One region of the Halobacillus rhizosphaerae genome, then DNA from elsewhere that is predicted to be linked to it. Evidence: predicted binding sites of a transcription regulator. Region 1 holds the regulator's gene; the other holds the start of a gene.
What was found. Region 1 encodes LexA, which represses DNA repair genes until DNA is damaged. Its sites were predicted from a motif close to CGAACATATGTTCG; they were not measured.
Positions count from the first base shown of each region.

Region 2: a site for LexA is predicted at 1,632-1,645, ahead of Q7A53_RS03415 (DNA polymerase IV). Genes of this name have one in related genera too.

Region 1 covers NZ_JAUTWQ010000001.1:790,030-793,481, forward strand. Annotated here, with positions in the region: gene Q7A53_RS04080 (YneB family resolvase-like protein) at 1-527, opposite strand, end outside; gene lexA (transcriptional repressor LexA) at 849-1,472, shown strand; gene glnA (type I glutamate--ammonia ligase) at 1,799-3,130, opposite strand; gene Q7A53_RS04095 (MerR family transcriptional regulator) at 3,155-3,452, opposite strand, start outside.
Region 2 covers NZ_JAUTWQ010000001.1:653,100-656,551, reverse strand. Annotated here, with positions in the region: gene Q7A53_RS03420 (DUF2231 domain-containing protein) at 1-258, opposite strand, end outside; gene Q7A53_RS03415 (DNA polymerase IV) at 355-1,611, opposite strand; gene Q7A53_RS03410 (Na+/H+ antiporter NhaC family protein) at 1,798-3,231, shown strand; gene Q7A53_RS03405 (YdbC family protein) at 3,376-3,452, opposite strand, start outside.

The sequences.
Region 1 (3,452 bases):
AAACGCACTACTTCTTCGATTGGAAATTCAATTCGCTCCCTGCCAGAAGCTGCCTCAAGATTAGAAAGATTGTTAGCCGGGTTGTATCCATTCTGAACAGCTTTTTTCATCCCTCTGCGAATCTTCATATTATGTATTTTCCGCTGGTACTCCTCTACAATCCCTACGATTTGCAAAACCATTGAATCAGATTCCGAGATTTCTAATTTACCATCGTGAGAAAGGGAGTAGATCTTCACTCCCAGTTTCTGCAGCTGATGAAATAAAGCAATCTTGGTGTTCCCCCGCCCAAGTCTAGTTTCATCCTGAATGAGAAGCCCTTCAGCTTCTTCACTGGAGAAGTATTGAAGCAAGCGGTAGAGACCTTCCCGTTCAACCTCGTAACCGCTCGCTCGTTCTTCTATACAATCCAACACTTCCATGCCGTGCTCTGCTGCCATCGCATATAATTCTTCCCTCTGCCTTTTCAAGGAAGAAACCTGGGTTTCTTTTTCCGTACTTACACGGCAATATAGTATTACTCTCATGATCACTTAACCCTCTCTAATAAAACTACTTCTTATCATAATATACTTTATCCTGTAATCACCATAGAGAAATATAAGAATGCTAAACTCGCAATAAATAGAACAAGATAAGTAACATCAAGCTTTGATAGTTTATTAAACATTAGATTCCCTCCATTTTAAGAACGAACGTTCCTAAGAACTTTTGTTCGCCTTTTGTTAATTCCAATTATATACGAACAAAGGTTCTTGTCAACCCATTTATTCGAACGCTTGTTTGTATTTATTTTTTATGCATGGTACAATGTGGTTACTATAATCCTATGTATGAGGTGTCAATCTATGAGTAAACTTTCAAAACGGCAGCAGGAAATACTAGATTTTATAAAAGAACAGGTTTTATTAAAGGGTTATCCCCCATCCGTTCGTGAAATTGGCCAATCTGTTGGCCTCGCTTCCAGTTCTACTGTTCACGGGCATTTATCCAGACTAGAGAAAAAAGGGTATATTCGCAGAGACCCGACAAAACCTAGAGCAATAGAAGTAATAGAGCTTGAAGAAGACCATAGTATTCCTAGAAGCGAAGCAGCTTATGCACCTGTCATTGGTAAAGTTACCGCAGGTTCTCCCATTACTGCAGTCGAGAACATTGAAGAATATGTTCCACTTCCTGATTCACTTGCCGGATCAGACCAGAACACCTTTGTTTTGATTGTTCAAGGGGAAAGTATGATCGAAGCTGGCATATTAAATGGTGACATGGTCGTTGTCAGACAGCAGCAAACCGCTCAAAACGGAGACATTGTAGTAGCCATGACAGAAGACGAAGAAGCAACTGTTAAGCGCTTCTTTAAAGAAAAAAATCACATTAGGCTGCAGCCGGAAAACGCGACCATGGATCCGATCCTCTTAAATGATGTGTCGATATTAGGTAAAGTAGTCGGTTTATACCGTACTGTTCATTAAAGAAGAAAGCGCAAGCGAATCGTGAGCACCGACAAACGGGGGGGCGGGTGGTTCATTATCCGCGGAGAGCGATCGCTGATTTCTATTGGCTAATCCCTGGAGCTGGATATACCTAAAGCTATTCAAACCGAAATCGTATGATCATTTCCTAGAAGACTAAAAAGACTGACCGAACTCCGGCCAGTCTTTTTTTTCGAGCGTTTTGATGAATCATTTTCTTGTGTCTCAACTTCACTTTGACTGTAGTAATCAAAAAACAACGGTGCGCCAGTTACTATTTGTTCACAAAAAAACCCTTGATGCTATTAACATCAAGGGTGAGAAGATTAATACGTCTGTAAATATTGTTCTCGTTCCCAAGGGTGAACCTGGGTTCTGAACATATCCCATTCGATTTCTTTTGCTTCAATAAAATGTTCGAATAGGTGTTCGCCAAGCGCTTCCACCATAATTGGATCTTTTTCCAATTCTTCAAGCGCATGAAATAGTGTAGCTGGAAGATCTTTAATTCCATGAGCTTCACGTTCTTTTTTGTTCATAACATAAATATTCCGGTCTACTGGAGTTGGAGCTTCTAACTTATTTTTCACCCCGTCAAGCCCTGCAGCAAGTAACACGGCCATAGCCATGTATGGGTTAGCAGATGGGTCCACACTACGTACTTCGATACGGGTGCTTAACCCTCGTGAAGTCGGTACGCGAATCAGCGGACTCCGGTTACGGCCGGACCAAGCTACATAACAAGGAGCTTCATAGCCAGGCACCAAACGCTTATAGGAATTTACAGTGGGATTAGTCACCGCTGTAAAGTTCGTCGCATGTTTAATGATGCCCGCTGTAAAATGGTAAGCAACTTTAGAGAGCTGTTTGTCACCTTTTTCATCAAAGAATGCGTTGCCATTTTCATTAAACAAGGACATATTCGCATGCATTCCGGATCCGTTCACGCCAAATAACGGTTTAGGCATAAAGGTGGCATGCAGTCCATGCTGACGTGCAATCGTTTTAACTGCAAGCTTAAACGTTTGAATATCATCGCAATGTTTCACAGCATCCGAATATTTAAAATCAATCTCATGTTGTCCTGGAGCCACTTCATGGTGAGAGGCTTCAATTTCAAATCCCATCTCTTCAAGTTCTAAAACAATGTCCCGGCGGCAGTTTTCCCCAAGGTCGGTAGGTGCCAGGTCGAAATATCCGCCTTTATCATTCAATTCCAACGTAGGTTCCCGATCTTCCCCAAGTTTGAATAGAAAGAATTCCGGTTCTGTTCCAATATTGAATGCAGAGAAACCCAATTCCTCCATCTTTTTAAGGTTGCGTTTAAGATTATAACGCGGACAGCCCTCGAATGGGGTTTTGTCAGGATTATAAATATCGCAGATAAAGCGTGCCACTTTACCTTTCTCAGAAGTCCATGGGAAAACTACAAAAGTATCTAAATCTGGTACTAAGTACATATCTGATTCTTCTATGCGTACGAACCCTTCAATCGAGGATCCATCAAACATCATTAATCCATCAATAGCTTTATCCAGCTGGCTTAATGGTATTTCCACATTTTTAATAGTTCCCAGCATGTCAGTAAATTGAAGCCGGATAAAACGAACATTTTCCTCATCAATTTTCTTATAAATTTCTTCTCTGGTTAATCCCATTGCCTCGTCTCCTCCCGAACTGCTTTAATGGAAAAATCGTGATAATTCTCCCTGTCGTAATCCAAGTTTACCTTGTCTTCCCGAAGTGAATAGTTCTTGCTGTAACATACGACGAAGTTCTTTTTCAGAAAGTTCATTGTGGACCTCTTCTACGCGCTCTTCGTTATAGGGCTCGTTCTTCGGCTGGTCCGTCAGCTCCAGAACCTGCTTAATTCCTGCCATATTTACTCCTTTTTCTATGAGATCTTTTATCTCTAACAAACGATCTACGTCGTTAAAGGAAAACAGACGGCGATTGCCATCTGATCTTGCAGGAGTCACA
Region 2 (3,452 bases), 140 kb from region 1:
TGTGGTGAGCGCAAATGTTTCATGAGTATGGACAATAGAGTCAATTTCGTTACTTTGATGAGCTTCTGCATAATGTTCAGCTCCATCACCTGTTAAGTATGCGAATATTCCGGTGATAAAACCTGTACCGATAAGATAGAGACTGGCTTTATCAAAGAAGTCTTTTTTAAACAGAGCAATAATTTCGGTAATCGCCCCAAGAAATAATAAGGCGATTGGAAAATGGACCAATAATGGATGTAACGGTGTGGACAGCATTCATTTCACTCCTTTTCTTTTTATATGTTTTAGTATAAGTAATTAAACTGAAATGAATATGAAAATACCTCCACTCCCCTTCTTTTAAGCATACTCTCAAGCATTGTGGCCGCCAATTTTTTTACTGCGATCTCTGGTAATTGCTGATTCTGTAAAGCTGGTGGCTCTAAGGATAGCCGTTGATCCGAATTTATCTCTAATTTCATCCATGACTTCTCCCACATCCTTTTCCTTAGTTCGGTCCCTAAACAGGCTCAATTGAACATCGGACTCCTCATTTAAATTCGTTAATGAAACATAGACACGCCTTATTTTACTTATCCCATCATAAAAGCGTTCAAAAAGCTTAATAATTACACGATAAACATCCATCGTAATATTTGTAGGAATTTGAATCGACATGGACCGGCTGAATCCTCCCCCCGTTTCTTTAGAATAGCCCAGTCCTAAATGGATCGTTCGTCCTTCTTTATTATCCCTTCTTGCTCGTCTGCAGGCCTCTTCGCACAAATCAAGAAAACAAGCATAAATTTCATCTTTTTCATAATCCCTTAACAAAGTAATTCCATGGCCATAGCTCTTCTGATCAGATTTCACAAAATTTCCAATAACCGGGCTTAAATCAATTCCCCAGGCGTGATAATGGAATTGTTCCCCCATAATTCCAAAGTGTTTCTGTAAATATTTGAGCGGGTGCTTAGCAAGCTGACCTAAGTTAAGAATGCCCATTCGGTTCAGGTTGCGGGTCATGCGTCTCCCAATTCCCCAAATTTCTTCAATGGGAACAGGCCATAATAAATGTTCAACATCTTCATAACGGCATTCCGCAATCCCATCCTTTGCTTTCTTCGCGTGAATATCCATAACCACTTTTGCCAAAAATTTATTATCTCCAATTCCAATCGCACATTCTATGCCAAATTGATCTCTGATCTGAGCTTGCAGCAGGCTGGCAATTTCACGGGGGGCGCCGTATAAACTTCTCATTCCATTAACTGTTACCCACAGCTCATCTACGGAATAAACGTGAATAGCTTCTGGAGGGACATAATTCATAATCGCTTTAGAAATTTCGACCGACACCTCCAGGTAATCTCCCATGTGGGCCTCGGCTACCACAAGGTTAGGATCATCAGGTAACTCAAAGTAACGGCTCACATTACTTATGCCATGCTTCTTCTTTAAGGTTGGGGAGGCGGCTAACACAATACTCCCACTTCGACTCGGATCCCCCACTACCGCTAACAGGGCCGTTTTAGGATCAAGACCTCGCTTGGCACATTCCACACTTGCATAAAAGGACCGCATGTCTATACATAATACGTCATTGCGTGGATACATTGAGTAATCCATAAATCATTCCACCTTATTTACGAACATTTGTTCTTATTATACAAAAGAGAGCATTCTTCGTATACATGTAATTTCTAGAAAAAGTAAATAAAGTTAAAAAGAATAAGACTGCGATTCATTACATGATATAGTCGTTGCTTACCCATACTATAGCCAAGTATGCAGTTAGAAATGGAGTGGATCACAGTGGATCATGCATGGGTTGCCTTAATCCCCTTTTTATTAGTTATTCCAATTTCAATCTTGACTAAACAAGTTCAGCCAGGACTATTTGTAGGATTACTGGTGGGGTCGTACATTATCGATCCCAGTTTATTAGGAGGAATCAAGACAGCTTTATCCTACATTGTCGACAACGTTATAGAATCAAGTAATATAAGAATTATCATCTTTTTATACGGATTTGCTGGGTTAATCAGCATTATTAAATTTGCTGGCGGAATAAAAGGATTTGTTCACTTAGTCAGCAACAAAGTGAAAACGAAAAAAAGTGCCATGTTTCTTACCTGGATTACTACCCTTGGAACCTTTAGTGATCCTGATTTTCGAATTGTAACCGTTGCTCCTATCATGAAGGCACTGAGAAAACGGCTGAAAATGTCGAAACAGCGAATTGGATTTGCTATAGAAATGACTTCCAATCCAGTAGTAGCTTTAGTTCCGATAGCGACTGCCTTTGTAGGATACATGGTAACCACCATTGGAGATTCGCTGAAAGAAGTCGGCATCGACAAAGAGCCTTACATTGTTTATGTAGAGAGCATCCCTTTCAACTTTTTCTCTTTTGTGCTGATCCTTATCGGGGTTTATTACAGCTTCTTTAAGAAGCCAAAAGAAGATGAGTCGGACGAAGCGATGCAGCAGGAGTCCGGTCAAAACGCGGAACAGCAGCAAGGGGAAGAAGGATTGGATGCTTGTCACAGAGCATACGATGAAGACACAGCCGTGAAACCGCTGAACTTAATCCTGCCGCTGATCACCTTCCTTGCGTTAACCATCTTCTTAAGCTGGTGGGATGGCCATAAAGAAGCAAGTGGATTTTTCCAGGGTTTCATTCGCAGTGATGCTCTTGGGGTTATGCTTGAATCCCTGCTCATTTCCTTTATTTTGACGTTTGGATATTTTATGTTTCAAAAGTATAAGGTATCTGATCTTGTCACTCATTTCGTTAAAGGCGGAAATGAGTTAATGTCCGTTATCATTTTACTGGCACTGATTTGGGGCGTGTCTGCGGTCTCTGAAGATCTTGGTTTCTCAGACTACATTACAAATCACGTCGGCTGGATTCCACATATGTTTGTGGCACCTGTAATCTTTCTGCTCGGAGGGCTCATTTCTTATTTCATTGGCTCTTCTTGGGGAACGTGGGGGCTTCTTATGCCACTGGGGATCACACTTGCTAATGATGCCGGAGTTAATATTCTGCTCGTTATTGGGGCTGTGTTTGCAAGCGGAACGTTCGGCGCGTTTGCTTCCCCGCTTAGCGATAACTCTGTTACATTATGTACCATCATGGATCTTGATGTTATCAAATATTCGAAGAAAAAGCTTACCCCCGCGCTTATTGGAGCAGGGATCAGCGCCGTCCTTTTCGGTGTCTTCTCCTTTTTTATGAGGTAATGCCAAGCATCAGCGTTCTGGTCAGACTTAAGAGCGCTGATGTTTTTTTACATACCAGCTGGATAACTTTCTTCATCGATCCAACCGCAAATGTTAGAAAGGAAATAATTCTCCTCTGCACGCGCATAAACCTTAGACGGATTGTTAATATTCGGATGAAACAACCCGCCAGCCTTCTTCTACGGGAAAGCTCTCCCCAGAAAGGTGATTCACGTCTTGCT